Regions from separate parts of the Enterobacter sp. UPMP701 genome, predicted to be linked through region 3. Evidence: predicted binding sites of a transcription regulator. Region 3 holds the regulator's gene; each other region holds the start of a gene.
What was found. The regulator Fur, encoded in region 3, represses iron uptake genes when iron is present. The targets are predictions, from matches to a motif close to ATAATAATGAGAACNACTATCAA.

Region 1 (10,713 bases), on a different contig from region 3:
GTTAAAATCGAGACCCAGCCGGTTGGCTTTCGCCCACGCCACCCAGTGCTTAAAGTGCTCCGGTTTGATTTCGTTACGCGCGACCGGCTCGTCGGACTCCAGATAAATGGCGTGCAGATTCAGGCGTTTTGGCCCGGGGATCAGGCTCAGCGCCAGCTCCAGATCCGCACGCAGTTCGGTAGCGTTGCGCGCTTTGCCCGGGTAGTTACCCGTGGCCTGAATGCCACCCGTCAGGGAACCGCCCGGATTCTCGAAACCGGCGACGTCATCACCCTGCCAGCAGTGCATGGAGACGGGCAGACGGTCGAGCTGGCGCAGCGCCTTTTCGACATCCACGCCGACGGCGGCGAAACGCTGTTTAGCCAGGCCCCAGGCTTGTTCAAGTTGAGTGGTCATGCGCAAAGCTCCTTAGTCAGTCGTTTTTGCTGAAACTGCGCCCGATAGCGGGCAATTTCATGGCAGGGATGGGGGGTGAAGGTGGTCAGGCTGTGATTCGCCGTCACCACCGACCGGAAATCGTCAACGTTTGAAAGTTCGTCCAGGGTCATCAGCTGAATGCCGATATTGCCGAGCGTGGAGGCTTCAACCGGACCTGCCACCACGGTAATGCCGCAGGCATCCGCGCAGAGCTGGTTCAGCAGCTGGTTCTGGCAGCCGCCGCCCACGATATGCAGCTGCGTGAACGGTTTGCCGCGAAGGTCAGCCAGCTCGCTCAGGATGTCGGCATAGAGCAGGGCGAGACTGTCAAAAATGCAGCGCGCCAGCTCGGCGGGGCGGGAAGGTACCGGCTGCCCCGCTTCAAAACAGGCGGCCTGGATTTCAGCGCTCATGTGCGCCGGGTTGATAAAGCGGTCGTCGTTCGGGTTAATCAGGAAGGTGCAGGCCTTCAGCGTTTCGGTTTCCGCGATAAGCGCGGGCAGGTCGGTGATGTTCTGCTCTTTCAGCACCCGCTGGAGCAGCCACAGGCCCATGATGTTCTTCAGCACCCGGTAGCGCCCTTCGGCGCCACCTTCGTTAGTGATGTTCGCCGCCATCGCGGCATCGCTGGTGTACGGCGTTTTGCTCTCAAAGCCCATCAGCGACCAGGTGCCGGAAGAAAGGTACGCCGCGTCTTTGCCGGCGAGCGGCGAGGCAATGACCGCGCTGGCGGTATCGTGGCTGGCGACGGCAACGACGGGGATTTCATTCCCCTGCGGGCAAATCCACTGACCGATCACATTTCCGGGGTGCGTTGGCGTGCCGAACCAGGACGGCGATGCGCCCGTCCACGCCAGCAGGTTTTCGTCCCAGTTATCGGTGTTGATGTTCACCAGTTGGGTGGTGGTGGCGTTGGTGTATTCCCAGTTCATGTTGCCGGTCAGACGGTAGCTTAAGTAGTCCGGGATTAGCAGTGCATGCGCCACCTTTTCGACCAGCTCTGGCTGTTGCTCCACCAGCGCGCGCAGCTGGTACAGCGTGTTAAACGGCAGAAACTGGATGCCGCTGCGACCATAGATGTTCTCCTTGCCAAGCTGCGCGATGGCGTGCGCCATCAGCCCAGCGGTACGGCTGTCGCGGTAGGAAACGGGCAGGCCGACGCGTTCGCCGTGACTGTCCAGCAGCACGTAATCCACACCCCAGGTATCAATGCCGATACTGTCGATGCGAATACCGTCCTTGCAGACGTTATGAAGTCCGGTGCGGATCTCCGCCTCCAGCGCATCGATATCCCAGGTAACAAAACCGTCCTGTTTTTGCAGACAATTGGCGAAACGGTGCATTTCGCGAAGCGTAAGGGTGTGCAGGTCACAGTCCCAGGTGGCGAGCATTACACGGCCGCTGGATGCGCCTAAATCGACAGCCACACAATGGCGAAAAGTCATGGTCGGGTCCTTTCTTAAGTCATTAGCGAGGAGTGTAAGAAAGGGAAGAAATAGCCACCTTCTCGCCACTGACAGCCCAAATCTCGCGCTGGCAAGAAAGCAAAGATGAACGTGAGGGAGTTCACAGTTTCCAGTAATGGCGGGGTTTGCAGGCAGTGTGACGCTGACCGCATTTCCCGATCTTTCCGCTCGTTTCTTGAAAAAACGGCAGCTTTTGCGCGGTTTGCTGTCAAAAATTTAAGGTGAGCGAGGAAAGCCTTAATTACTATTTTGAGAACTTTTCTCATTGGTGGGGGCCGTTATGACCGTACTGCACAGCGTCGATTTTTTCCCTTCGGGGGCATCTCCCGTCGCGATTGAGCCACGGCTTCCTCAGGCTGCGTTCCCGGAACATCATCATGATTTTCATGAGATTGTGATTGTTGAGCACGGAACGGGCATCCACGTGTTTAACGGTCAGCCGTATACCATCAGCGGCGGTACGGTGTGCTTCGTGCGCGACCACGACAGGCATCTGTATGAACATACCGACAACCTGTGCCTGACCAATGTGCTCTATCGTTCTCCGGATGGGTTCCAGTTTCTTTCCGGGCTGAATCAGCTGTTGCCGCAGGAGAAGGACGGCCACTACCCGTCGCACTGGCGGGTGAATCAGTCCACGTTGCAGCAGGTGCGGCAGCTGGTGAGCCAGATGGAGCAGAGCGAGGACGGGCAGGAGACGCACGCCATCGCCACCCGCGAGCTGCTGTTTATGCAACTGCTGGTACTGCTGCGGCGCAGCAGCCTGGTGGAAGGGCTGGAAGATCATTTTGCCGAAGATGTCTGCTGGGAAACGCTGGCAGATGACTTTTCGCTCTCGCTGCGCACGCTGCATCGTCAGCTCAAGCAGCATACCGGGCTGACGCCGCAGCGCTACCTCAACCGTCTGCGCCTGATCAAAGCGCGTCACCTTTTACGTCATACCGACGAAAGCGTCACCGATATCGCCTATCGCTGCGGATTCGGCGACAGTAACCACTTTTCGACGCTTTTTCGCCGTGAGTTTAGCTGGTCGCCGCGCGATATTCGTCAGGGTAAGGACGCGTTGCTTCAGTAACGCGAGAGTAGTCACCGTTTTCAGGCCGCAAAAACGCTAATAATGTCCGGTTATTCGCCGTAGAGGTTGTGGTGTGGCTGCTCAACTCATTCTTCGCAAAGATGATTTTTTTGCCTCCGCAAGTCAGGCCGTTGCGGTGGCCGACCGTTATCCGCAAAATGTCTTTGCCGAGCACACCCATGAGTTCTGCGAGCTGGTGCTGGTGTGGCGTGGCAACGGCCTGCACGTCCTCAACGACCGACCCTACCGCATCACGCGTGGAGACCTGTTTTACATTCGCGCTGAAGACAAGCACTCTTACGCCTCGGTTAACGATCTGGTGTTGCAGAACGTCATCTACTGCCCTGACAGGCTCAAACTGAATGTCGACTGGGCGGGCAACATCCCGGGCTTTCCTGATACCAGAGGCGAACCGCACTGGCGCTTAAGCAGCAACGGTATGGCTCAGGTGCGCCAGACCATTTCCCAGCTGGAGCAGGAGAGCCAGAAGAGCGATCCGGTGGCAAACCAGATGTCGGAGCTGCTTTTCGCCCAGCTGGTGATGACCCTCAAACGTCATCGTTACGCCACGGATAATCCCTCCGCCACCACGCAGGAAGCGCTGCTGGATAAGCTCATCACCCGGCTTGCGGGTAGCCTGAACAAGAGTTTCGTGCTGGAAAAATTCTGCGAGCAGGAGCAGTGCAGCGAGCGCGCGCTGCGCCAGCAATTCCGCACCCAGACGGGGATGACGGTCAACCATTATCTGCGTCAGCTGCGCATCTGCCACGCCCAGTATCTGTTACAGCATACGGAGCTGATGGTGAGTGAAGTGGCGATGCGCTGCGGCTTTGAGGACAGTAACTACTTTTCGGTGGTGTTTAACCGCGAGGTGGGGATGACGCCGGTTCAGTGGCGTCATCGCAGTCGAAAAGCAGCGTAATCAATTCGCCATGCCGAGGCCGACGATATTGGCCGCAATGATAATCACCACGCAGCCCAGGCTCAGCACGCCAATCGGACGACGCCCGGCGTTGTTCCACTCCTTCAGCACCAGCCCAACCAGCCCACCGCACAGCACGTAGAAACTCATGTGCAGCATCCAGCTCATATAGTCATACTGCGGCGGAATGCTGGCGTGACCCCAGGCGTAGAAGAAGAATTGCAGATACCACATCAGGCCGCCGAGCGCGGAGAGCAGGACGTTGGTGACGATCAGCGGTTTTGCCAGCGAGAAATCGGCTTTTACCGACAGCTTCTTTACTTTTGCCAGACGAATGAAGCAGAAACCGAGGTTTATCAGCGCGCCACCGCCCATGATCACCACGTAGCTTGGCAGGGCAACGTACAGCGGATCGACGCCCAGCGCCGCAGCGGCGTCGTGCATCGGTTTGGCGGCGTTCATGGCGAACGACATGCCCGCCGAGAAGACGCCGCACATCACCGCCAGCAGCAGCCCTTTCTTCAGATTGAACTCTTCGGCCCTGATGCCCATCTTGCGTTCTTTTAGCTGGCCTGCGCGGGTGACGATCCCCACGCCGATTACTGCCACCAGCACGCCCAGCAGCGTCATTCGCCCGCCCTGGGTGTTGATCAGTACGTCGAAGTTGCCGTTGAGGATGGGCGTCATCAGCGTGCCGACGATCAGCGTAATGCCAATCGCGATGCCGATGCCCATCGACATGCCGAGGTAGCGCATGGTGAGGCCGTAGTTGATATTACCGATGCCCCACATCGCGCCGAACAGGAATACCGGCAGCAGGGTGGAGGCGTTGAAGGAGGAGAAGTAGCCCCAGAAATCGGGTAGCAGCATGGCGCTGATTGTCCACGGCAAAATCAGCCAGGACACGGTACCGCCAACGGACCACATGGTTTCCCACGACCAGCCTTTCACCTTTTTGAACGGGGCATAGAAACAGGCTGCACTGGCTGCGCCTATTAAATGCCAGAAGATACCCATCGTAATCGCATGATTCATTTTTACGTCCTCATCGTTTTTATAGCCGGAGGCTTCCCCCCGACTTGATGAGTGTAAAAATTAGGCGGTTCAGGAACCTTCAGACGATTGCCGCACTTTTGTTTTGAATGGCAATCAGCACGTTAAGCGCGTGAGCAGACTCACAATTCCTTTATTTCTCAAAAACCGAATAACCTTATAAAAACTACGGCATTGATAATCATTTTCAATATCATTTAATTAACTATAATGAACCAACTGCTTACGCGGCATTAACAGCTGTGCCGCCCGACAATAATGGAGAGGATTATGAGTTATACACTGCCATCCCTGCCGTATGCCTACGACGCACTGGAACCGCATTTCGACAAGCAGACGATGGAAATCCATCACACTAAACACCACCAGACCTACGTGAACAACGCGAATGCTGCGCTGGAAAGCCTGCCAGAGTTCGCTAATCTGCCTGTGGAAGAGCTGATCACCAAGCTGGACCAGCTGCCGGCAGACAAGAAAACCGTGCTGCGTAACAACGCTGGCGGTCACGCTAACCACAGCCTGTTCTGGAAAGGCCTGAAAACCGGTACCACCCTGCAGGGCGACCTGAAAGCGGCTATCGAGCGCGATTTCGGTTCCGTTGACAACTTCAAAGCGGAATTCGAGAAAGCCGCTGCAACCCGTTTCGGCTCTGGCTGGGCGTGGCTGGTTCTGAAAGGCGACAAACTGGCGGTGGTTTCTACCGCTAACCAGGACTCCCCGCTGATGGGTGAAGCTATCTCTGGCGCATCCGGCTTCCCAATCCTGGGTCTGGACGTGTGGGAACACGCTTACTACCTGAAGTTCCAGAACCGTCGCCCTGACTACATCAAAGCCTTCTGGGATGTGGTGAACTGGGACGAAGCAGCAGCGCGTTTCGCCGCTAAAAAATAAGGTTGCATTGACGCCTGTGAGAAGCGAGTCTGATGACTCGCTTTTTTTGTATCTGAAGGAGTAGAGATGCATTATCCGGTGAATGTATTTACAGGCAAGGTAAGGGAATACGACGGCAGCCGCCCGAGCGCCATCGCCAAAATTCAGGTCGACGGGGAGCTGACGTTAACCGACCTCGGGCTGGCGGGTGACGAGCAGGCCGAAAAGAAAATCCACGGCGGGCCGGAGCGCGCGCTGTGCCACTATCCTCGCGAGCACTACCAGTACTGGAAAGCCGAATTCCCCGAGCAGGCGGATCTCTTCGTCGCCCCCGCGTTTGGCGAGAATCTCTCCACCGAAGGGCTCACCGAAAAGAACGTGTTTATAGGTGATATCTACCGCTGGGGCGACGCCCTGATTCAGGTGACGCAGCCGCGCTCGCCGTGCTTTAAGCTTAACTACCACTTCGGAATTCAGGATATCTCGGCCCAGCTGCAAAAAGCGGGTAAAACCGGCTGGCTGTACCGCGTGGTGCTGGCAGGGCAGGTGTCAGCGGATGCACCGCTTGAGCTCGCGTCGCGCCTGAGTGAGGTGTCGGTGTACGAGGCCTGCGCAATTGCCTGGCATATGCCTTTTGACGATGAACAGTATCATCGCTTGCTGTCGGCGGCGGGGTTGTCTACCAGTTGGACAAGAACGATGCAGAAGCGGCGCGTAAGCGGCAAGATCGAGGATAATTCTCGGCGATTGTGGGGGAAATAACTGCCCCCTCACCCTAACCCTCTCCCCATAGGGGAGAGGGGACGGCTCGGTGCGGTCTTTTCACCCTCGCCCCTTTGGGGAGAGGGCCGGGGTGAGGGGATTACGAACGCTTATACAGCGGTAGCCACAGCGTTAACCGCAACCCGCCCAGCGGGCTGTCGTCGGCTTTCACCCAGCCGCGGTGCTGCTGCATGGCGGTTTCAACAATTGCCAGACCCAGCCCCGTACCACCAGATTCACGGTCACGAGCCTCATCGGTACGGTAGAACGGACGGAAAATCTGCTCGCGGTCTTCCGGGCTGACGCCAGGACCGTCGTCATCGACAATGACCGTAATCCCGTCTTTATCCACCGAAAACGCCACTTCAATCTTCGTGTGCGAATAGCGCAGGGCGTTACGCACGATATTCTCCAGCGCGCTTTCCAGTGTGTTGGGGTTACCGTAGAGCGGCCACGGGCCCGGCGGGAAGTTGACGGTAAAGGATTTTCCCATCTGTTCCGCTTCGAACGCCGCGTTGTCCAGCACCTCGTGCCACAGGTGATTGGCTTTCACCGTTTCGCTCACCAGCGCATTTTTCTGCTGATTGCGCGACATCACCAGCAGGTCGTTAATCATGCTGTCCAGGCGATGCGCTTCCGTTTCAATACGCTCCAGCTCTTTGCTCTCACCGCTGCGGCGACGCAGCAGGGCGGTACCCAGCTGTAAGCGCGTGAGTGGGGTGCGCAGCTCGTGCGAGATATCCGAAAGCAGGCGCTGCTGCGCGGTCATCATGCGATCCAGCGCGCTCACCATCTGGTTAAAACTGGTCCCGGCGGCAAGGAACTCCTGCGGCCCGGCTTCCAGTTCCGGGTGTTGTCGCAGGTTGCCCTGCGCCACTTCATCTGCGGCATTTTTCAGCTTACGCGCCGGTTTTGCCAGGCTCCACGCCAGCCATAACAGCAGCGGGGAACTGACCAGCATCGTGACGATCAGCAGCAGAAGCGGACGGTCAAACAGCAGGTTGATGAAGTCGGACTGGGAACTGCTCGCAGGGCGAATCAGATAGAGCTGGTAATTGTCTTCCCCATCTCGCACCGAGAAAGGACCGACCATCTCTACCCGACCATATTTCTTCTTCTGTGGGTGATCGGCGTTATCCGCCTGACCAATAAAGTTGCGGATGATCTGCATTTCATTGCGATCGGCCCCAATGACGCGGCCTTCGCTGGTCACCAGCAGCAGGCGTTGTCCGGGCGGCGCCCACTTGTCGATAGCGCGAAATAATCTGCGCCACCACATTAAATCGTTCGGCGGATCGTTTGCCAGCTCGGCTTCCACGTGCTGCTCGATCATCACGCCCTGACGTTGCTCGCTGTCGAGCAGCTCCGTCATCTGGCGTGAGTCGAGTTTTGGCAACATCAAAACGAGCATTAAAACCAGTGCCAGCGTTAGCCAGAAGATGGCGAAGATGCGGGCGGTTAAGCTGCCTATCATGAAGCGGAAACCATCAGATAACCGCGGCCACGCAAGGTTTTAAACCATGGGTGACCGTCTTTACGCTCCGGCAGCTTACGGCGCAGGTTAGAGATGTGCATATCGATAGCGCGGTCAAACGGGGTGAGGCGTTTGCCCAGCACTTCCTGGCTTAAATGTTCACGCGATACGACCTGGCCGAGATGCTGCGCCAGCAGATACAGCAGGGTGAACTCGGTGCCGGTCAGTTCCAGCGTTTCACCGTCGAAGCTCGCTTCCTGGCGGCCCGGGTTCAGGCTCAGGGAGTCCACTTCAAGCGTAGGTGAGCTGTTGTCAGTATTTTGCTGCTGCTCGCTCCAGTGGGAACGACGCAGGATCGCGCGAATACGGGCCACCAGTTCACGATCGTTGAACGGCTTAGGCAAATAATCATCCGCACCCAGCTCAAGGCCGAGAACGCGGTCAAGCTCGCTGCCGCGGGCGGTCAGCATGATAACGGGGGTCTGGTGTGTCTGGCGAAGCTCTTTCAGCGTATCAATACCGTTTTTCTTCGGCATCATTACGTCGAGCAAAAGTAGATCGATGCTGTCGTCAAGGAGACTCAGCGCTTGCTCGCCATCATGGGCAACCAGGACGTTGAAACCTTCCATGTCGAGCAACTCCTTTAAAAGGGATGTGAGCTCTCGGTCATCATCAACTAACAGGATTTTATTCATTGTTTAAATACCTCCGAGGCAGAAATTACGACATCAAGGCTATCTAATCCATGACTTTACGTTGTTTTACACCCCCTGACGCATGTTTGCAGCCTGAATCGTAGACTGTCTCTCGTTGAATCGCGACACGAAAGATTTTGGGAGCAAGTGATGCGCAAAGTTACCGCTGCCGTCATGGCCTCAACGCTGGCGTTCAGTGCGTTTAGCCAGGCTGCTGTAGCTATCATCGGCGATAACGGTTCCTCGCAAGAGGGCGCAACGCAGCACAGCAGCCAAAGCCATATGTTTGACGGCATAAGTTTAACCGAACATCAGCGTCAACAGATGCGAGATCTGATGCAGAGGGCACGCCACGACCAGCCCCCTGTTAATGTTAGCGAAATGGAGACAATGCATCGCCTTGTCACCGCAGAAAATTTTGACGAAAGCGCTGTACGCGCTCAGGCCGAAAAAATGGCACAGGAACAGGTTGCCCGCCAGGTAGAGATGGCGAAGGTCCGCAACCAGATGTTCCACCTGCTAACGCCCGAGCAGCAAGCGGTTTTGAATGCCAGACATCAGCAGCGTATGGACCAGCTGCGTGAGGTTGCACGGATGCAGCGAAGCTCAGAGACGACGTTTTTCAGTAGCAATAGCAGTACCCGTAGTAACCAGTAAACCCTGTTTTCCTTGCCATAGACACCATCCCTGTCTTCCCCCACATGATGTGGGGGCTTTTTTTGCCCCGCATTCTGATTTGTTAACCGTTTATTCATCCTTTGCCTCCCCATGCTTCCGTTATACTAGCGGCATGACATGACAGGAGCGTTTATGAATCAATCCTATGGAAGGCTGGTAAGCCGGGCCGCCATTGCGGCGACCGTCATGGCCTCTGGCCTGCTGCTGATTAAAATCTTTGCCTGGTGGTATACCGGCTCGGTCAGTATTCTGGCGGCGCTGGTGGATTCACTGGTGGATATCGCCGCCTCGCTGACCAATCTTCTGGTGGTGCGCTATTCGCTGCAACCGGCGGATGAAGAACATACGTTTGGCCACGGCAAAGCGGAGTCGCTGGCCGCGCTGGCGCAAAGTATGTTCATTTCTGGCTCCGCGCTGTTCCTGTTTTTGACCGGTATTCAGCACCTTATTTCGCCTTCGCCGATGAACAATCCCGGCGTTGGCGTGGTCGTCACGGTCATTGCACTTATAAGCACACTTGTTCTGGTAACGTTCCAGCGCTGGGTCGTTCGCAAAACGCAAAGTCAGGCCGTACGGGCGGATATGCTTCATTATCAATCTGATGTTATGATGAATGGGGCTATTCTTATTGCGCTCGGTCTGGCCTGGTATGGCTGGCATCGGGCCGATGCGTTGTTTGCGTTAGGGATCGGTATCTATATTTTATATAGCGCCTTACGGATGGGGTATGACGCGGTGCAGTCACTGCTCGATCGCGCTCTTCCGGACTCAGAACGTAATGAAATTTTTTCCATCGTGACCTCCTGGCCCGGCGTCAGCGGTGCACACGATCTTCGAACGCGGCAGTCAGGGCCGACCCGCTTTATTCAGATTCATATTGAAATGGAAGACAACCTGCCACTGGTACAGGCTCACGTTATTGCAGAGCAGGTCGAGCAGGCGATTTTGCAGCGTTTTCCTGGTTCAGACGTCATCATTCACCAGGATCCCTGCTCGGTTGTGCCCGGACATGTTGGGCTTTCGTAATTCGTTGTAAAAAAGTGAGCCAGGCCAGCATTTTGTGTATAAATTACCGCCATTTGGTCTGACCTGAATCAATTCAGCCAGAAGGGATTGATATACTATTTGCAGTATTCGTTGGTCGATAAGTTTCTTCCGGCAACAGATTTCAATTTTGCATTCCTAAGTTCAGAGGTAGTCATGATTAAGAAAATCGGTGTGTTGACAAGCGGCGGTGATGCGCCGGGCATGAACGCGGCAATTCGTGGGGTTGTCCGTGCAGCGCTGACGGAAGGTCTGGA
Region 2 (10,713 bases), on a different contig from region 3:
GAAATGAAGAAAGGGATGTTCTCGGTCATGAACTACCTGCTGCCGCTGCGCGGTATCGCCTCCATGCACTGCTCGGCGAACGTCGGCGAGAAAGGCGACGTGGCGGTGTTCTTCGGCCTGTCCGGCACCGGTAAAACCACCCTCTCCACCGATCCAAAACGCCGTCTGATTGGCGATGACGAGCACGGCTGGGACGATGACGGCGTGTTTAACTTCGAAGGCGGCTGCTACGCGAAAACCATTCGCCTGTCTGAAGAGGCCGAGCCGGATATCTTCCACGCGATCCGCCGCGACGCGCTGCTGGAAAACGTCACTGTACGTGCCGACGGCTCTATCGACTTTGACGACGCGTCGAAAACGGAAAACACCCGCGTTTCTTATCCGATCTACCACATCGATAACATCGTCAAGCCGGTGTCAAAAGCGGGCCATGCCACGAAGGTGATTTTCCTGACGGCAGATGCCTTCGGCGTGCTGCCTCCGGTTTCCCGCCTGACCGCCAGCCAGACGCAGTACCACTTCCTCTCGGGCTTTACCGCCAAGCTGGCGGGTACCGAGCGTGGCGTCACGGAGCCAACCCCGACTTTCTCCGCCTGCTTCGGCGCGGCATTCCTGTCGCTGCACCCGACGCAGTACGCGGAAGTGCTGGTGAAGCGCATGCAGGCCTCCGGCGCGCAGGCCTACCTGGTGAACACCGGCTGGAACGGCACCGGCAAGCGTATCTCTATTAAAGATACCCGCGCAATTATCGACGCCATTCTGGATGGTTCACTGGATAACGCCGAAACCTTCACCCTGCCGATGTTTGATCTGGCCATTCCGACGGAACTGCCGGGCGTGGATACGCGTATCCTTGACCCGCGCAACACCTACGGCTCGCCGGAGCAGTGGCGCGAGAAGGCGGAATCGCTGGCGAAGCTGTTTATCGAGAACTTCGAGAAGTATACCGATACCCCGGCGGGTGCTGCGCTGGTGAGTGCGGGACCGAAGCTGTAGGTAAAAGCAAAAAGGCAACGAAAGTTGCCTTTTTTAATGTTTTCTCCCTCTCCCTTTGGGAGAGGGCCGGGGTGAGGGCATCAGGCCGCACTTTTTTAACCCTCTTTCACCTGCCCCCGCGTCACCGGCACCGGCAGCCAGGCGCGAATGCTTAACCCGCCCCGCTCGCTGGTACCAATCTCCAGCAGTCCGTTATGGTTATCCACAATTCGCTGCACGATCGCCAGGCCTAAGCCCGTTCCGCTGGTGCTGCGCGCGCTGTCGCCGCGCACAAACGGCTGGAAAAGATGCTTACGCTGCTCAGGCTTAATGCCCGGACCGTCGTCTTCCACCTGGAACCAGGCGCGGTTGAGTTCAGACCCGCTGCTGACCTTAATCCAGCCATTGCCGTAGCGCGCCGCGTTGACGACCATATTGGCGACGGCACGTTTGATGGAGAGCGGATGCATGCGTACCTGAATTTCACCCGCCTGAAGGTCGGTATCAATCTCGCGCTCGTAGCCGCTTTCCGCCGCCACCACCTCGCCCAGCACCGCGTTCAGATCGGCCATTTCCATCGGCATCTCCTGCCCGGTACGCAGGTAGTCGATGAACTGCTCGATGATGGCGTTACACTCTTCGATGTCCTTGTTAATGGACTCCGCGAGATAACCGTCTTCTTCCCCCATCATCTCCGTCGCCAGACGAATACGCGTCAGCGGCGTGCGCAGGTCATGACTGACTCCCGCCATCAGCAGCGTACGGTCATCCGCCAGCTGCTTCACGCCTGCCGCCATATGGTTAAAGGCGCGCGTCACCGAACGGACTTCAGAGGCGCCATACTCGCGCAGTGGAGGAGGTATTATCCCTTTACCGACCTGCAGCGCCGCGTGCTCCAGGTCGACCAGCGGTCGGTTCTGGATACGGATAAACAGCCACGCGCCGCCTATCGCCAGCAGCATAATGGCCAGGGTGTAGCGGAACAGCGGAGAAAAATCGCCCTGATGGATTTCCGTCAGCGGGACGCGCACCCAGATATTGGGTGACAGCCAGGTTTTCAGCCAGACGACGGGCGAGCTTTTGTTGACCTCAACGCGCACTTCCGTTGGGCCGCCCAATTGCTGCGCCATCTGCTGGCTCAGGAATTCATAGTGCTGCGCCCAGCGCAGGCCCGCGTCTTCCGCCGCTTCGTTGGAGTAGAGCGAAATGCCCAGCTCACGGTAGATTTCACGGCGGAACGCCGGGGGAACAACCAGCTGCGTGCCGTCCTCCAACTGCAGCTTATCGGTCATCAGCATACGCACTTCGTAGGCCAGGACCTTATTAAACTGCTGTAGGCTCGGCAGGATCGCAAAGTTCAACACCACCAGGTAGGTCGTCACCAGGCTGACGAACAGCAGGGTGACGATCAGTAACAGGGTGCGGGCAAACGAGCTTCGCGGCGAGAAGCGCATTCGCCTCATGCTTTAGAACCGTCCGGGACGAACACGTAGCCCAGACCCCACACGGTCTGAATATAGCGAGGATGCGCTGGATCTTCTTCCACCATGCGGCGCAGGCGGGAGATCTGCACGTCGATGGAACGTTCCATTGCGGAATATTCGCGTCCGCGCGCCAGGTTCATCAGCTTGTCGCGGGAAAGTGGCTCGCGCGGGTGGCTGACCAGCGCTTTCAGTACCGCGAACTCGCCACTCGTGAGCGGCATTGGCTCATCTTCACGGAACATCTCACGGGTGCCAAGGTTCAGCTTGAACCTGCCGAAGGCAATGACGGCTTCTTCCTGGGACGGCGCACCCGGCAGCTCGTTCGCCTGACGGCGCAGCACGGCGCGAATACGCGCCAGCAGCTCACGCGGGTTAAACGGTTTTGGAATGTAGTCGTCCGCGCCGATTTCGAGGCCCACGATACGGTCAACCTCTTCACCCTTCGCCGTCACCATGATGATTGGCATCGGGTTGCTCTGGCTGCGCAGACGTCGGCAGATGGAAAGCCCGTCTTCGCCAGGCAGCATCAGGTCAAGGACCATCAGATGGAAAGATTCACGGGTCAGCAGACGATCCATCTGCTCAGCGTTCGCGACGCTACGAACCTGGAAGCCCTGCTCGGTCAGATAACGCTCAAGCAGCGCGCGCAGGCGCATGTCGTCATCCACGACCAGAATTTTGTAGTTCTCTTGCATTGTGTGTACTCCCAAAGGTTCGGATAGTCTTTGTAACAGCGTATTCTAAAAAAGTGCACGTATTCGACCAGCGAATTCTGGTATAAATTCTAGTCGAAATTGTTACAAAGCATATTTAACAGCAGCTTATCTGCTCATTTCATCACATAAATCATTATTAATCCTGTCTGTTACACTGTGTGGTACGTATTGTGCGCAAGACAGAAAACCGGCAGCAAAGGCTTCACGATGAAAACGCCCCTGATCACCCGCGAAGGGTACGAAAAGCTTAAAAAAGAGATGGATTACCTGTGGCGCGAAGAGCGTCCTGAGGTAACCAAAAAAGTGACCTGGGCAGCAAGCCTGGGGGATCGCAGCGAAAATGCGGACTATCAGTACAACAAAAAGCGACTGCGTGAGATCGATCGTCGGGTACGCTATCTGACCAAATGCCTCGAAAATCTCAAAATTGTCGATTACTCCCCGCAGCAGGAGGGCAAAGTGTTCTTCGGCGCGTGGGTGGAGATAGAAAACGACAACGGTGACACCCTGCGTTTTCGCATCGTCGGCTATGATGAAATTTTTGGTCGTAAGGATTACATCTCCATCGACTCCCCGATGGCGCGCGCGCTGCTGAAAAAGGAAGTGGGTGACCTGGCCGTCGTTCAGACCCCCGCCGGTGAAGCCAGCTGGTACGTCAATGAGATCGACTACGTAAAATAGTCCGAGAGCGCCCTCCCCGGCTGGCATTTTGCCGTGTCAGCCCGTATAACTATCCCCTGATTTTTGACCCACAAGATGATAAAGCCATGATGAAAGATTCGCTCTGCCGCATTATTGCGGGTGAACTTCAGGCCAGAGCCGAACAGGTAGAAGCTGCCGTTCGCCTGCTTGATGAAGGGAACACCGTGCCGTTTATTGCACGCTATCGTAAGGAAGTCACCGGCGGTCTGGATGACACGCAGCTGCGTAACCTGGAGACCCGTCTGGGCTATCTGCGCGAGCTGGAAGACCGACGTCAGGCGATCCTGAAATCCATCGGCGAACAGGGCAAGCTGACCAGCAAGCTGGAAAGCGCCATTAACGGCACCCTGAGCAAAACCGAACTCGAAGATCTCTATCTGCCGTACAAGCCGAAGCGCCGCACGCGCGGGCAGATTGCGATTGAGGCGGGCCTTGAGCCACTGGCCGACCTGCTGTGGAACGAGCCTTCGCACGACCCGGAAACCGAAGCGGCGAAATTTATCGATGCCGACAAAGGCGTCGCTGATACCAAGGCCGCTCTGGACGGCGCGCGCTACATCCTGATGGAGCGCTTCGCGGAAGACGCCGCCCTGCTCGCCAAAGTGCGTGATTATCTGTGGAAGAATGCGCACATCGTCTCTACCGTCGTCGCGGGTAAAGAGGAAGAAGGCGCGAAGTTCCGCGACTACTTCGATCACCACGAACCGATTTCAACCACGCCTTCACACCGCGCGCTGGCGATGTTCCGCGGCCGCAACGAAGGCGTGCTGCAGCTCTCCCTGAACGCCGACCCGCAGTTTGACGAGCCGCCGAAAGAGAGCCACTGCGAGCAGATCATTATTGACCATCTCGGCCTGCGCCTGAACAACGCTCCGGCGGACAGCTGGCGCAAAGGCGTGGTGAGCTGGACCTGGCGCATCAAGGTGCTGATGCACCTTGAAACCGAGCTGATGGGCACCGTGCGCGAGCGCGCCGAAGATGAAGCAATTAACGTCTTCGCCCGTAACCTGCACGATCTGCTGATGGCCGCCCCTGCGGGCCTGCGCGCAACCATGGGTCTCGATCCGGGCCTGCGTACCGGCGTGAAGGTCGCTGTCGTTGACGGCACCGGTAAGCTGGTCGCCACTGACACCATTTACCCGCATACCGGGCAGGCAGCGAAAGCGGCCGTCGTGGTAGCGGCGCTATGCGAGAAGTACAACGTGGAGCTGGTTGCCATCGGCAACGGTACGGCCTCACGTGAAACCGAGCGTTTCTACCTCGACGTGCAGAAGCAGTTCCCGAAAGTGACGGCACAGAAAGTGATCGTCAGTGAAGCGGGCGCATCGGTCTACTCCGCCTCTGAACTGGCGGCGCAGGAGTTCCCGGACCTGGACGTTTCCCTGCGCGGTGCGGTCTCCATCGCTCGCCGCCTGCAGGATCCGCTGGCGGAGCTGGTGAAGATCGATCCGAAATCCATCGGCGTGGGCCAGTATCAGCACGACGTGAGCCAGACTCAGCTGGCGCGCAAGTTGGACGCGGTCGTGGAAGACTGCGTAAACGCCGTCGGCGTGGACCTGAACACCGCTTCCGTTCCTCTGCTGACCCGCGTGGCGGGCTTAACCCGCATGATGGCGCAGAATATCGTGGCCTGGCGTGATGAGAACGGACAGTTCCAGAACCGTCAGCAGCTGCTTAAAGTGAGCCGCCTGGGGCCAAAAGCGTTTGAGCAGTGTGCGGGCTTCCTGCGCATTAACCACGGCGATAACCCGCTGGATGCTTCCACCGTTCACCCGGAAGCGTACCCGGTTGTAGAGCGCATTTTGGCCGCCACCCAGCAGGCGCTGAAAGATCTGATGGGCGACAGCAGCGCGCTGCGCAACCTGAAAGCGGTGGATTTCACCGACGACAAATTTGGCGTGCCAACCGTCACCGATATCATCAAAGAGCTGGAAAAACCGGGCCGCGATCCGCGTCCAGAGTTTAAAACCGCGACCTTTGCTGACGGCATTGAGACCATGAACGATCTCCTGCCGGGAATGGTGCTGGAAGGTGCAGTGACCAACGTCACCAACTTTGGCGCGTTTGTCGATATCGGCGTGCACCAGGACGGTCTGGTGCATATCTCATCCCTTGCCGACAAGTTCGTTGAAGACCCGCACACCGTGGTCAAAGCGGGCGACATCGTGAAGGTGAAAGTGCTGGAAGTGGATCTGCAGCGCAAGCGTATTGCTCTGACCATGCGTCTGGACGAGCAGCCGGGCGACACCAACGCGCGCCGTGGCGGTAATGGCGGAGGCCGTGAACAGCAACGTCCGGCAGCGAAAGCCGCGAAGCCACGCGGACGTGACGCACAGCCAGCAGGCAACAGCGCGATGATGGACGCGCTGGCAGCGGCGATGGGTAAGAAACGCTAATGCTGTAAATGCCCCTCACCCTAACCCTCTCCCCAAAGGGGAGAGGGTCGGGGTGAGGGGAAAAATTATATCGTAAAATATGAAACCGATTGCATATCCATATTTAAACCGCTATTTATCACTCCATTAACAAATACGCTTTTTATTCCTTCCCGGGTATTTCCGTAAATATTGAGCAAGGTCAATCTGACCGCAAATTAATACGATTAACAACATCCGGTCACATTTTTATTATTGCTGATAAAAACTATTCTCATTATCATCGCAGTGTAGATTATTTAACCTTTCGTGGAATCAGGCATTATGCAATTCACTCCAGACAGTGCATGGAAAATTACCGGTTTTACCCGTGAAATTAGCCCGGCCTATCGGCAAAAGCTGCTGTCGCTGGGCATGCTGCCGGGCTCGTCATTCCAGGTCGTGCGCGTGGCGCCGTTAGGCGATCCTGTTCATATCGAAACCCGACGCGTCAATCTGGTTCTGCGTAAAAAAGACCTCGCATTAATAGAAGTCGAAGCCTTATCCCGATAACAAGCCAGCGGTTTCAGTGAGTCTAAAAAAATGAAAAAGTTAACTATTGGCTTAATTGGCAATCCTAATTCCGGCAAGACAACGTTATTTAATCAGTTAACCGGCGCTCGCCAGCGCGTCGGCAACTGGGCGGGCGTGACGGTTGAACGTAAAGAAGGCCAGTTCACGACAACGGACAATCAGGTCACCCTGGTTGACCTTCCCGGCACCTACTCCTTAACCACCATTTCGTCACAGACCTCGCTCGATGAGCAGATCGCCTGTCACTACATACTGGGTGGCGACGCGGATCTGCTGATTAACGTGGTTGACGCCTCCAATCTTGAGCGAAACTTATACCTGACGCTGCAGCTGCTGGAGCTGGGGATCCCCTGTATCGTGGCGCTCAACATGCTCGACATTGCGGAGAAACAAAAGCTGCGCATCGACGTCGATGCGCTCTCCGCGCGCCTGGGCTGTCCGGTGGTTCCGCTGGTCTCAACGCGCGCTCGCGGTATCGACGCCCTGAAGCTGGCGATTGACCGTCACGCGGGAAACCGCGACGTTGAGCTGGTGCACTACGCCCAGCCCCTGCTGCGCGAAGCCGATCTGCTGGCGCAGGAAATGGACAGCAGCATGCCAGCAAAACAGCGTCTGTGGCTCGGCCTGCAGATGCTGGAAGGGGATATCTACAGCCGCGCCTATGCAGGTGACGCAGCAGATAAACTTGACGTCGCGCTCGCACGCCTGAGCGATGAACTGGACGACCCCGCCCTGCACATCGCCGATGCGCGCTACCAGGCCATCGCCTCGATTTGCGACGTGGTCAGTAACGCGCTTACCGCAGAACCCAGCCGCTTTACGGCGGCGGTGGATAAGATTGTACTTAACCGCTTCCTCGGTTTGCCGATCTTCCTGCTGGTGATGTACGTGATGTTCCTGCTCGCGATTAACATCGGCGGCGCGCTGCAGCCCATTTTTGACGCCGGTTCCGTCGCGGTCTTCGTACACGGTATTCAGTGGGTGGGTTACACCCTGCACTTCCCGGAATGGCTGACCATCTTCCTTGCACAGGGGATTGGCGGCGGTATCAACACCGTCCTGCCGCTGGTGCCGCAGATCGGCATGATGTATCTGTTCCTCTCGTTCCTGGAAGACTCCGGCTACATGGCGCGCGCCGCCTTCGTGATGGACCGTCTGATGCAGGCGCTGGGCCTGCCGGGTAAATCCTTCGTCCCGCTGATCGTCGGCTTCGGCTGTAACGTGCCGTCGGTAATGGGCGCACGCACCCTGGATGCACCGCGTGAACGTCTGATGACCATCATGATGGCGCCGTTTATGTCCTGCGGTGCCCGTCTGGCAATCTTTGCCGTCTTTGCAGCTGCCTTCTTTGGCCAGCAGGGCGCACTGGCGGTCTTCTCGCTGTACGTGCTGGGCATCGTGATGGCGATCCTGACCGGCCTGATGCTCAAGCACACCATCATGCGCGGTGAAGCGTCACCGTTCGTGATGGAGCTGCCGGTCTATCACGTTCCGCATCTGAAAAGCCTGGCGATCCAGACCTGGCAGCGCCTGAAAGGCTTTGTGCTGCGCGCCGGTAAGGTGATTGTCATCGTCAGTATCTTCCTGAGCGCGCTGAACAGCTTCACCCTCAGCGGTCAGGCGGCAGACAACATCAATGACTCCGCCCTCGCCTCCGTCAGTCGCGTCATCACGCCGGTCTTCAAACCGATTGGCGTACAGGAGGATAACTGGCAGGCGACCGTGGGCCTGTTCACCGGTGCGATGGCAAAAGAGGTGGTCGTCGGGACGCTGAACACGCTTTACACCGCAGAGAACATTCAGGAGCAGGAATTTAACCCGGCGGAGTTTCACCTCGGTGACGAACTGCTGGGTGCCGTAGAGGAAACCTGGCAGAGCCTGAAAGACACCTTCAGCCTGAGCGTGCTGGCTAACCCGATTGAGGCCAGCAAAGGCGACGGCGAAATGGCGACCGGGGCCATGGGCGTGATGGGCGAGAAATTTGGCAGCGCCTCTGCCGCCTACAGCTACCTCATCTTCGTGCTGCTGTATATTCCGTGCATCTCGGTGATGGGGGCAATTGCCCGTGAATCCAGCCGCGGCTGGATGGGCTTCTCCATTCTGTGGGGGCTGAATATCGCTTACTCGCTGGCGACGCTGTTTTATCAGACCGTTAACTTCAGCCAGCACCCGCGCTACAGCCTGGTCAGCATCCTGGCGGTCGTCCTGTTTAATGTGATTGTGATTGGACTGCTGCGCCGGGCGCGGAGCCGCGTTGATATCAACCTGCTGGCGACGCGTAAAACCCCGACCACCTGCTGCAACAGCCCGGCTGGCGACTGTCACTAAGAGGGAAACAGATGGCATCGTTGATTCAGGTTCGTGACTTGCTGGCGCTTCAGGGGCGGATGGAGGCAAAACAGCTCAGCCTCAGCCTGCATACGCCGCAGCCGATGATCGATGCCATGCTGGAACGCCTGGAAGCGATGGGTAAAGCCGTGCGGATTCAGGAGGAAGCGGAGGGTTGCCTCTCCGGCAGTTGTAAAAGTTGCCCGGAAGGAAAGGCCTGCCTCAGGGAATGGTGGGCTCTGCGCTAATAAAGCCGGGCATTGCTGCCCGGCTTTATCGTATTACTTATAGACGTCCGCAGTAGCGCGCACGTTTTTGGTCTGTTTTTCTGCGCTGGTGACAACGTAGTATGCCCCGCCCAGCTCATCCGCTTTCTTCGACAGCTCTTTTCTTGCATCCATCGGCGCGGTGGTGTCAGACGTAGAAATCTCACCAATTTTCGTCAGATTCATCCCGGCAACTTTATCTTTTTCCAGCTCTTTTGCTGCAAAGACGCCAAATGACAGTGACCCAATAACCAGAGAAGTGACAATACCTGTAACAAGTTTCATAGCCTGACTCTCCATAGGATTGTTGTTTTGATTATCGTAGGCAGAACAACCGCAACGACATCTGGAGTATGGTTGCGGTGTGTTACTTTTTCCAGGCTGGATAGAAAATAATCAGTCTAAACGTTGACTTAACGCAATGAGCGCTGAACAAAATTCAACCGGGTGGGAGATAAACGGCGCATGTGCGGCTTTGGCAATGACCTGTGATTCGCTGTCCGGCCAGAGGGAATCCAGTAATGGAACCACTTTGCGCGGTACCAGCCCGTCGAGATAGCCATAGATGCGCAGGTGCGGCAGGGTCAGCCCGGCCAGCGGCTCACGCAGGTCAACCGTTTTCAGGATCTCAAGCCCTCCGTTAAGCACGTCAACGTCCGGCATCGGCAGGGAAAGTACCACCTGTTTCAGCGCTCTGGCATCCTGGCGCGCGGTTTCGGTCCCCATCGTCTGCAAGGCGAGGAATCGCTCGACGGTCCGCTGGAAATCGTCGCTCAGCTGCTGCTGAAAGCCCGCCAGAACCTCAGGTTTGATGCCGGGCCACGCCTCTTGCGCACTAAAGCATGGCGACGACGCCACGGTGACCAGCGCCCTTACGCGCTCGGGCCAGGAGAGCGCAATCTGGCTTGCCACCAGCCCGCCCAGACTCCAGCCCAGCCAGATGGCATTTTGCGGCGCGGCGTCCACAACCTGCCTGGCCATCTCATCAAGCGACATCGCGCCAAAGCCGCGGCTGCGGCCATATCCCGGCAGATCAACCAGATGTAACGTAAAGTGCGAGGCAAGTTCCTCGCTTATGCAATGCCATACTTCCGCATTCAGGCCCCATCCGTGCAGCAGCACAAGATGGCAATTTCCTGTCCCTACGGTCTGCCACCACAGCGTCTTCATCAGTTACTGTTCTCTTTTTTCACATGGAGGTTGCACATGCTAACAGTGCCTGGCTTGTGCTGGCTATGCAAAATGCCGCTTGCCCTCAGCGCGTGGGGTGTCTGTTCCGTCTGCACGCGCTCGC
Region 3 (10,713 bases):
CTCCAGGTAGATATGCGCAATCACGGGCTTTCAGGCCGCTCGGAGGAGATGACCTACGCAGCCATGGCGCAGGATCTGCGGGACACCCTCGATGCGAATAATATCCAGAAAGCGACGCTTATCGGGCATTCAATGGGCGGCAAAGCGGTGATGGCGCTCACTGCGCTGGCCCCTGAGCGAATTTCCGGGCTGGTGGTCATTGATGTTGCGCCCGTCAATTACGACGTTCGCCGTCACGATGAAATTTTCGCGGCGATCAATGCGGTGACTGAAGCTGGCGTTTCAACGCGTCAGCAGGCCGCGGCCGTTATGCGCGAGCATCTTGATGAAGAAGGCGTGGTGCAGTTTCTGCTGAAATCGTTCGTTGACGGCCAATGGCGTTTTAACGTGCCGGTGCTGTGGGACCAGTACAATAATATCGTGGGCTGGGAAACCGTCCCCGCCTGGCCGCACCCTACCCTCTTTATCCGCGGCGGCAACTCGCCTTACGTCACCGATGCGTACCGCGACGTGCTGCTGGCACAGTTCCCGCAGGCGCGCGCCCACGTGATTGCCGGGGCCGGGCATTGGGTTCACGCCGAAAAACCGGACGCCGTACTGCGCGCCATCCGCCGCTATCTCGCTGATACTGCAAATTGATTAAAAAGAGAGCGACTGGAAGACTGCGGGCTTCCAGTCGTTGGCGTGCCGTTTTTGGTGATGTATGATGGCGCGCTTATCGCCCGGGCATTAGCAGGGCGGCGTGTTTCCCCCGAAGTCTCAGAATCATGGCCAAAGAACAAACGGACCGTACGACACTAGATCTGTTCGCGAATGAGCGTCGACCGGGACGACCGAAAACGAATCCGCTTTCGCGCGATGAACAGCTGCGTATTAATAAACGCAATCAGCTTAAACGCGATAAAAATCGTGGGCTTAAGCGTGTCGAACTGAAGCTCAACGCCGATGCGGTCGATGCGCTTAATGAACTGGCGGAGGCGCGTAATATCAGCCGCAGCGAGCTCATTGAAGAGATGTTGATCGCCCAGCTAGAGACGTTGCGCAACCAGGCATAAGTCTGAAAATCCCCTTTATCGCCCTTTTCATGTAGCACAGAGTGCAGTCCTGCGCGATAGCGGTTTCCGCAGGGTTGCCTGTTCTGCTATTATTGCCCTTATCCGTGGACAATTTGCGCCACCATACCATTAAGTTTCAAGAGGTTATTTTACTCATGGCAATCATCGGCATTTTCTTCGGCAGTGATACCGGCAATACCGAAAATATCGCAAAAACTATTCAGAAACAGCTCGGTAAAGACGTTGCTGATGTGCATGACATCGCCAAGAGCAGCAAAGAAGATCTCGAGGGCTATGACATCCTGCTGCTGGGTATTCCTACCTGGTACTACGGTGAAGCCCAGTGCGACTGGGATGATTTCTTCCCAACGCTGGAAGAGGTGGACTTCAACGGCAAGCTGGTTGCCCTGTTCGGTTGTGGCGATCAGGAAGATTACGCCGAGTACTTCTGTGACGCGCTGGGTACCATCCGCGACATCATTGAGCCACGCGGTGCGGCGATTGTCGGCCACTGGCCAACGGCGAGTTACCACTTTGAAGCCTCTAAAGGTCTGGCAGATGACGACCACTTCGTTGGCCTGGCCATCGATGAAGACCGTCAGCCAGAACTGACTGCAGAGCGTGTTGAAAAATGGGTTAAGCAGGTTAGAGAAGAACTGAACCTGGACGACATCCTTAACGCCTGATTTCCTTGCGGCGCAACTCCGGTTGCGCCCGTTTTCCAGGTAAAACCGATTAAATTAATTGCTACAAACTTTTAACTTTTTCGTCCAGACCTGTACAATGTCTCCCTGGTAAAATGTGGTTTCCATTGAGCAAGTTTGTTGGTGATACCCCATTTTTATAAGCATACTTTGCCTGAGACTTGCAGTTTTCATTTAACCATGGCAGTTCTATAATGAGACGCATTATCCCAGGTGCATTTTCTGTCACTTCCTACAGAAGTGAATCGTTTAGCAACAGGACAGATTCCGCATGACTGACAACAATACCGCATTAAAGAAGGCTGGCCTGAAAGTAACGCTTCCTCGGTTAAAAATCCTTGAAGTGCTTCAGGGTCCAGACAATCACCATGTCAGTGCGGAAGACCTCTATAAACGTCTTATCGACATGGGTGAAGAGATTGGGCTGGCCACCGTTTATCGCGTGCTGAACCAGTTTGATGACGCGGGCATTGTTACCCGTCATAATTTCGAAGGCGGTAAATCTGTTTTCGAACTGACCCAGCAGCAGCACCACGATCACCTGATCTGCCTCGATTGCGGCAAGGTCATTGAATTCAGCGACGATTCTATCGAAGCGCGTCAGCGTGAAATCGCAGCTCGTCATGGCATCCGCCTGACCAACCACAGCCTGTACCTTTACGGTCACTGCGCTGAAGGTGATTGCCGCGAAAATGAACACGCGCACGACGCAAAATAAGTTAGCGTTCATACTCTGAGCCAGCCGAAAGGTTGGCTTTTTTTTGCCTTTTTTGGGCAATAAAAAGCCCGGTGGCGCAGCGCCACCGGGCATGAAATCACTTATTTATTGTTATTGCGTATCTCATTCCAGATCTTATCGCAACGCTTCGCGACTTCCTGATCGTTACCGGTTTTACGCGCCTGGATACAGGCCTGGTAATCCATCACGCGTATATTCTCCTGTGTTGCAAACTGCTCATGCGCTTTCTCTTTCTTCAGCACATTCAGCACGCTCTGACAGGCTTCAATTTTCTCCGGCGATCCTTCCGCACTATTAATACAGGCGCTATACGCCTCCTTCAGACGGGAGTCCTCTTTTGGCGCCTGAGTTTGCGCGCACGCCACCAGCCCTGATGCCAACAGCGCGACGATTACGATTTTTTTCATCATGTGCACTCTCCATACCGGCGGGAGTTACTCCGCCGGTGCGTTCATCAGAAGATAGTGAATGGGGCGATAACCATGAATTTCACGTCACGTTCATCCTGGAAGATGTTGCCGTAACCGCCCGCGTAGCTCGGGATATCGGAGTGGTTGTCATACTGCGTGAAGTGCAGTTTGAACATCGTGCCTTTCGCACGGCCTTCCTGCAGGGTGTAGATAGCATCCAGACTGTAAGAGGACTCTTTCAGGCGATAGTTTGGATCGTAGTACGCATCCGGCGTAGCCATATCGGCAGGTTTTGCGTCCCAGGCGTAAGCGTAAGAAGCACCCACTGCCCAGCCTGGAAGATTCCAGTTTTTCAGGTCATACATTGCGCCGAAGAAGACCGCTTTTTCGCCGTCGGCGTTGAAGTCAGAGCGGTTATCCCACCAGATATCAAGACGGCCGTTGGACGAGGCATAGGTTGGGGTCATACGTTGCAGGAAGTAGCCCTGCTGCCCTTCCGCCTTCACCCACGTTCCTTCCAGGCGTAAATCAACCTGACCAACCTTGTAGCCGAAGGTCAACGCCTGCAGCCACGCGGTGCCGTTATAAATGTCATTTACACTACCATCGCTGACCTTATCGCGCGTACCGTAGAACTGGTAGCTGGTGCTCAGCGGGCTGCCGGCGATATCAAATTTGTAGCTGGCTTTCGCAAAATACTGATCGATATAGCCTTCTGCCTGACCAAATGCGGCCTCCAGTACCAGGTCGTTTTTAAAGTCGTACTTCGCGCCGAGCGAGTGGAGGTAATCGACTTTGGTTTTCTTATCGTTCTGGTAAAACTTGTCCATCTCAATGTGCCACGGCGCTTTGTACTCGTTGGTCCACATATAGGAGAAGCTCAACGCACCCGCATCGCCATAGTCAAAGTTAGCCCCCGCTTCCGCACCCTGATAGGTGCCCGGCATAAAACTCCAGTGCGGTGCTAACAGCGTCTGGCCGGTTGGCTGAATATAGCCCCCACGCGCCCAGACCGGGCCGTATTTAAATTTCGCTGCGGCCTTATAAAGACTGATACCGCTTTTATCCCCGGACCAGTCTTCATCGTAAGCTTTATTGCTGGAGGAGAACGCAATTTCGTTCGGGTGACCGCTATCGCCGTTTTCAGCCATTTCAATTGCGGTAAACGCGGCAATATCCAGACCGAACATATCGGCGGCATAGCCTGACTGGAAATCCAGGTTGGCGTTCCAGGTGGAATGAGAAAGGTTAGTTTTGTATTTATCTTCAGTGACGTCTTTACGGTCACGCTCACGCTGCCAGTAATAAATACCGCCCGTAAGGGTAGAATCTTCGATGAAACCTGCCGCTTTCGCCTCTGGCGCAACCACCAGGCCCGACATTGCTGTCACACCGGCGATAGCCAGCGCCAGCGCACTACGTTTGCCACTGAACGTACGCATAGATTATTCCTCTTTGACGAATTAAAACGCCTTAAACGGCGAAAAACAGAAAAGACCAAATGGTCAGGGGTAGTTATAAATACCCTCGAATTAACTACCGTCTTTAGGTTATTTTTCGCGACGCGAATTATCAATGCTTTTTAGTGGGCAAAAGTCAGGATTATGACGAAGTGCACATAATTGGTAGTGGTTTGTAACATTTAGCGCGAGGCGAGGTTTGACGGGGCAAGCCGTTAATTTCTGGAGGATAAAGCCGTTAAATTTCGCTAATTTCTACTTATTCCTTTCTGGTGAAAATATACAAACTTTTTTTTAGAAAAATAAGTAGCACCGCATTGACCTGAAATATCAGCCAGCCCTATTTTAGCTCCGCTATAACGATATGATCATACAATAAAAAAACGCCGCAATAAGCGGCGTTTGTTTCTCATTGACCAGAGCAGCAATATTATTCGCCGATCTTCGTCCAAGTATCACGCAGGCCTACGGTGCGGTTAAATACCGGTTTTTCAGCGGTGCTGTAACGGCTGTCCAGGCAGAAGTAACCTTCACGCTCGAACTGGAACGCTTTGCCCGCTTCAGCCGCTTTCAGCGATGGCTCCGCATAACCCTGTTTAATTACCAGCGATTCCGGGTTGATGGTTGCCAGGAAGTCTTCCGCTGCGCCCGGGTTAGGCACGCTGAACAGACGATCGTACAGACGAATTTCAACCGGCAGCGCGTGGGAAGCGCTCACCCAGTGGATAACGCCTTTCACCTTGCGGCCATCCGCCGGATCTTTGCTCAGCGTTTCAGCATCATAAGAACAGAAGATGGTGGTGATATTCCCTTCTGCATCTTTCTCTACGCGCTCGGCTTTGATGACGTAGGCATTACGCAGACGCACTTCTTTACCCAGCACCAGACGCTTGTACTGCTTGTTGGCTTCTTCGCGGAAGTCAGCGCGGTCGATCCAGATTTCACCGCTGAACGGCACATCACGGCTTCCCATTTCCGGTTTGTTCGGATGGTTAGGCATGGAGACCAGTTCGCTTTCGCACTGCGGGTAGTTTTCGATAACCAGCTTTACCGGATCGATAACGGCCATTGCGCGCGGGGCGTTTTCGTTGAGGTCTTCACGAATGCAGGATTCCAGAGACGCCATTTCAATGGTGTTGTCCTGCTTGGTCACGCCGATGCGTTTGCAGAACTCACGAATAGAGGCGGCAGTGTAACCACGACGGCGCAGGCCGGAGATGGTTGGCATGCGCGGGTCGTCCCAGCCTTCAACATGCTTGTCGGTCACCAGCAGATTCAGCTTACGCTTGGACATCACGGTGTATTCCAGATTCAGACGAGAGAACTCGTACTGGCGCGGATGCACAGGAATGGTGATGTTATCCAGCACCCAGTCATACAGACGACGGTTGTCCTGGAACTCCAGCGTACACAGCGAGTGCGTAATGCCTTCCAGCGCATCGCTGATGCAGTGGGTGAAGTCGTACATCGGGTAGATGCACCACTTGTTGCCGGTCTGGTGGTGTTCTGCGAATTTGATGCGGTACAGCACCGGATCGCGCATTACGATGAACGGCGATGCCATGTCGATTTTGGCACGCAGGCACGCTTTACCTTCTTCGAAGCCACCGGCACGCATTTTTTCAAACAGCGCCAGGTTCTCTTCCACGCTGCGATCGCGGAACGGGCTGTTTTTGCCAGGCGCAGTCAGCGTACCGCGGTATTCGCGGATCTCATCGGCAGACAGTTCGTCGACATACGCCAGACCTTTGTTGATCAGTTCAACCGCGTAGGCATACAGCTGATCAAAATAGTCAGAGGAGTAGCAGATATCGCCAGACCAGTTAAAGCCCAGCCATTGCACGTCGTTTTTGATGGACTCAACGTATTCGATGTCTTCTTTTACTGGGTTGGTGTCATCGAAACGCAGGTTGCACTGGCCCTGGTAGTCTTGCGCAATACCAAAGTTCAGGCAGATCGATTTCGCGTGACCAATGTGCAGGTAACCGTTCGGCTCCGGCGGGAAACGCGTATGGACTGTGGTGTGCTTACCACTGGCCAGATCTTCATCGATGATCTGACGAATAAAGTTACTCGGGCGGGCTTCTGCCTCACTCATCGTGGATTCCTCAAAGCGTAAACAACGTATAACGGCATATGATCTTATAAGCCGGACGTAGTGACAACCCTTAAAACGTCCCGGAAGAAAATAATGGGGGCAAATGGTGCAAAAAAAAGCGGCGGAGGATATCCCCCGCCGCTAAAGGCATGACTCTACTCAGGAGCGATTACTTGCCTTTAATCTCGTACAGTGGTGTCTGACCCGCAACCACCTGACCTTTCGCCTGGAGTACCAGACCGCTGAAGTCGTCGATGTTGCTGCACACGACCGGGCTAATCATCGAGCGCGCGTTGGCATTCAGGAAGTCCAGATCCATTTCCAGAATCGGCTGGCCTGCCACCACTTCTGCGCCCTCTTCCACCAGACGAGTAAAGCCCTGACCGTTCAGCGCAACGGTATCGATACCCATATGGACAACGATCTCCGCGCCTTTTTCCGTTTCCAGGCAGAACGCGTGGTTGGTGTTGAAGATTTTCACGATAGTACCGGCTGCCGGAGACACAACGGTTTTGTCCGTTGGTTTCACCGCCACGCCGTCACCGACCGCTTTGCTGGCGAACGCTTCGTCAGGCACCTGCTCAAGCGCAACCACGTCACCGGTGACAGGAGAAACCAGCGCAGCGATGGTCACCGCGTTTGGCACCGCCTGCGGTTTTGCAACAGGCGCTTCAGCCACTGGCGCGCCGTCCGTGGAGGCGGCAGCGACCGGTCCACGGGCGACCACTTTTTTCATTTCATCGCCGATAGATTCAGCTTTAGCACCCACGATAACCTGGATGGTTTGTTTGTTCAGTTTCACCACACCAGACGCGCCCAGGCGTTTGCACATTGCATCGCTCACGCGCGCAGAGTCGCCCACGGTGAGACGCAGACGGGTAATACAGGCATCGATCGCTTTCAGGTTGTCGGTACCGCCGACCGCGGCAATGTAGCTGGTCGCCAGCTGGGTTAAACCTTCTTCGGTATTGCTGTTGGCTTCACTGGTCACGACATCGTCTTTCGTATCTTCGCGGCCCGGCGTTTTCAGGTTAAACATACGAATAACCGCGCTGAACAGAACGAAGTAGATAACGAAGAAGACCAGACCCATTACCACCAGCATCCAGACGTTTTTGCTTGCCGCCGGCAGGTTGTACATCAACACGTAGTCGATCGCGCCTGCAGAGAAGGAGAAGCCAGCATGGATGCCCAGCAGGGTCGCCACAAACAGGCTGATACCGGTCAGAACCGCATGCATGAGGTACAGCACCGGCGCCAGGAACATGAACAGGAATTCCAGCGGCTCGGTTACACCGGTCAGGAACGCGGTAATCGCAACGGACAGCAGCATGCCGCCAACCATTGGGCGACGCGCTTTTGGCGCAGCCAGGTACATTGCCAGTGCAGCGCCTGGCAGACCAAACATCATGATTGGGAAGAAGCCAGACATGAACATACCGGCGGTGCCGTCACCCGCGTAGAAGCGGTTGATGTCGCCGTGGAATACGGTGCCCGCAGCATTGGTGAACTCACCAATCTGGAACCAGGCGATGGTGTTCAGCACCTGATGCAGACCGGTTGGGATCAGCAGACGGTTGATAAAACCAAAGATACCTGAGCCCACTGCACCCGCTGAAACAATCCACTCGCCGCCCGCATGGATAGCATGCTGCACCGGTGGCCACACGTAGCCAAAGATGGCTGCGAGGATCAGACAGAAAAAGCCTGTCGCAATCGGCACAAAACGTTTGCCGCCGAAGAAGCTCAGGAAGTCAGGCAGTTTGATACCCGCCCAGCGGTTGTATACGGCGCCACCGACCAGACCGGTAATGATACCTGCCAGTACACCCATGTTGATTTCAGGGTTGATGGTTACCATCGCTTTCGTCAGGATGAAGTAACCGACAGCCCCTGCCAGTGCCGCGGCACCAGCGCTGTCTTTTGACCAGCTTGACGCCACACCGATGGCGAAAATCAGGGCCAGGTTGTCAAAAATTGCGCCGCCTGCCTGGGCAATAAACGGCACGTTAAGAAGATCGGGTTGCCCGAATCGCAGCAGTAATGCCGCAACCGGTAGCACGGCGATAGGGAGCTGCAAAGCCCTACCGAGGCGCTGGAAAAAACCTAAAATATTCATCCTATTCCCCCTACGAGACCCTTTGTTAAGACTCGCGCATAAACTATGTTTTTATTGTGTCACGAACGATAGATACAGTTGATGATTCACTGGCAGTGTGAGTGTGTGAAAAATTAATTCGTATCGCAAATTAAACACCTATTTTTTGTGATTATTGTCACCAAATATCGTATTAAACCCTCCCTTTCTCTGGCTAACGACGAAAACTTATTTTATCATTCAAAAAATCAAGACGGATTGATCCGGCCTGAAAGGTTCCAGGTTACGCTTAGTTCAGGTTGCACTAATCATCCGCCCACTTTTACTTAAACTTTAGAGGTGAATAATGAGACTGATTCCCCTGGCAACAGCTGAACAAGTCGGAAAATGGGCTGCTCGTCATATCGTTAACCGCATCAACGCGTTCAAACCAACAGCCGATCGTCCTTTCGTTCTCGGTCTTCCAACCGGTGGCACGCCCCTGACCGCATATAAAGCTCTGGTTGAAATGCACAAAGCGGGCCAGGTTAGCTTCAAACACGTTGTGACCTTTAACATGGACGAATATGTCGGCCTGCCAAAAGAACATCCGGAAAGCTACCATAGCTTTATGCACCGCAACTTCTTTGATCACGTTGATATCCCAGCTGAAAATATTAACCTGCTGAATGGAAATGCGCCTGATATTGACGCAGAATGCCGTCAGTATGAAGAAAAAATCCGTTCTTACGGTAAAATCCACCTGTTCATGGGCGGCGTGGGCAACGATGGTCACATCGCGTTTAACGAACCAGCCTCTTCTCTGGCTTCCCGTACCCGTATTAAAACGCTGACCCATGACACCCGCGTGGCAAACTCCCGCTTCTTTGACGGTGACGTGAACCAGGTTCCAAAATACGCCCTGACCGTTGGCGTAGGCACCCTGCTGGATGCCGAAGAAGTGATGATTCTGGTGCTGGGCGCGGTGAAAGCGCAAGCGCTTCAGGCTGCCGTTGAAGGTAACGTGAACCATATGTGGACTATCAGCTGCTTACAGTTGCATCCAAAAGCCGTTGTCGTGTGTGACGAACCGTCCACCATGGAGCTGAAAGTGAAAACGCTGAAATACTTCAACGAGCTGGAAGCTGAGAACATCAAAGGTCTGTAATTGAATAACCGCCTCTTCATCAAGAGGCGGCCGCTTTTTTAACCGGGGGTCGTTATGTACGCTTTAACCCACGGTCGGATTTATACCGGCCATGATATTCTGGATGACCATGCGATTGTTATCGCCAATGGCCTGATTGAACGTGTTTGTCCGCTGGCAAAACTGCCGCCGGAGATTGAACAGCGCTCACTCAATGGAGCAACGATCTCCCCCGGTTTCATCGACGTACAGCTTAACGGCTGCGGCGGTGTGCAATTTAACGATACCGCAGAGGCGGTAACGGTTGAAACGCTGGAAATCATGCAGAAAGCCAACGAGAAATCGGGCTGCACCAGCTACCTGCCTACCCTCATCACCAGCAGTGATGACCTGATGAAGCAAGGTATCCGCGTGATGCGTGAATACCTGGCAAAACATCCGAATCAGGCGCTGGGCCTGCACCTGGAAGGACCGTGGCTGAACATAGTGAAGAAAGGGACACATAACCCGAACTACGTTCGCAAACCGGACGCCGAACTGGTCGACTACATGTGTGCCAACGCTGATGTCATCACCAAAGTCACGCTGGCGCCTGAAATGACCGGTACAGAGGTGATCAGCAAACTGGCCGCGGCCGGGATTGTCGTTTCAGCGGGTCACTCAAACGCCACGCTGAAAGAAGCCAAAGCGGGATTCCGTGCTGGCATTACCTTTGCGACCCACCTTTATAACGCTATGCCGTATATTACCGGCCGTGAGCCGGGTCTGGTCGGGGCGATTCTGGACGAGCCGGACGTTTATTGCGGCATTATCGCTGATGGCATGCACGTTGATTACACCAATATTCGCAACGCCAAGCGGCTGAAAGGTGACAAGCTTTGTCTGGTGACGGATGCCACCGCACCAGCAGGTGCAAATATTGAGCAGTTCATTTTTGCCGGTAAAACAATATACTACCGCAACGGACTGTGTGTGGATGAAAACGGTACGCTGAGTGGCTCCTCTTTGACCATGATTGAAGGG

Region 1: sodA (superoxide dismutase [Mn]) is a predicted target of Fur. The motif match lies at 5,108-5,130, and genes of this name have one in related genera.
Region 2: feoA (ferrous iron transporter A) is a predicted target of Fur. The motif match lies at 6,514-6,536, and genes of this name have one in related genera.

The regions. Positions count from the first base shown of each region.
Region 1 covers NZ_JBSKJN010000012.1:59,751-70,463, forward strand. The annotation lists gene rhaA (L-rhamnose isomerase) at 1-396, opposite strand, end outside; gene rhaB (rhamnulokinase) at 393-1,862, opposite strand; gene rhaS (HTH-type transcriptional activator RhaS) at 2,164-2,958, shown strand; gene rhaR (HTH-type transcriptional activator RhaR) at 3,032-3,880, shown strand; gene rhaT (L-rhamnose/proton symporter RhaT) at 3,881-4,915, opposite strand; gene sodA (superoxide dismutase [Mn]) at 5,204-5,824, shown strand; gene yiiM (6-hydroxyaminopurine reductase) at 5,891-6,565, shown strand; gene cpxA (envelope stress sensor histidine kinase CpxA) at 6,666-8,039, opposite strand; gene cpxR (envelope stress response regulator transcription factor CpxR) at 8,036-8,734, opposite strand; gene cpxP (cell-envelope stress modulator CpxP) at 8,885-9,391, shown strand; gene fieF (CDF family cation-efflux transporter FieF) at 9,545-10,438, shown strand; gene pfkA (6-phosphofructokinase) at 10,613-10,713, shown strand, end outside.
Region 2 covers NZ_JBSKJN010000010.1:74,728-85,440, forward strand. The annotation lists gene pckA (phosphoenolpyruvate carboxykinase (ATP)) at 1-996, shown strand, start outside; gene envZ (two-component system sensor histidine kinase EnvZ) at 1,092-2,438, opposite strand; gene ompR (osmolarity response regulator transcription factor OmpR) at 2,435-3,154, opposite strand; gene greB (transcription elongation factor GreB) at 3,383-3,856, shown strand; gene ACWKXT_RS18935 (Tex family protein) at 3,943-6,273, shown strand; gene feoA (ferrous iron transporter A) at 6,577-6,804, shown strand; gene feoB (Fe(2+) transporter permease subunit FeoB) at 6,835-9,153, shown strand; gene feoC ([Fe-S]-dependent transcriptional repressor FeoC) at 9,165-9,401, shown strand; gene ACWKXT_RS18955 (YdgH/BhsA/McbA-like domain containing protein) at 9,435-9,704, opposite strand; gene bioH (pimeloyl-ACP methyl ester esterase BioH) at 9,816-10,589, opposite strand; gene gntX (DNA utilization protein GntX) at 10,626-10,713, shown strand, end outside.
Region 3 covers NZ_JBSKJN010000002.1:155,446-166,158, forward strand. The annotation lists gene ybfF (esterase) at 1-639, shown strand, start outside; gene ybfE (LexA regulated protein) at 768-1,055, shown strand; gene fldA (flavodoxin FldA) at 1,211-1,741, shown strand; gene fur (ferric iron uptake transcriptional regulator) at 2,031-2,477, shown strand; gene chiQ (ChiQ/YbfN family lipoprotein) at 2,579-2,905, opposite strand; gene chiP (chitoporin ChiP) at 2,953-4,350, opposite strand; gene glnS (glutamine--tRNA ligase) at 4,799-6,466, opposite strand; gene nagE (PTS N-acetyl glucosamine transporter subunit IIABC) at 6,636-8,585, opposite strand; gene nagB (glucosamine-6-phosphate deaminase) at 8,911-9,711, shown strand; gene nagA (N-acetylglucosamine-6-phosphate deacetylase) at 9,766-10,713, shown strand, end outside.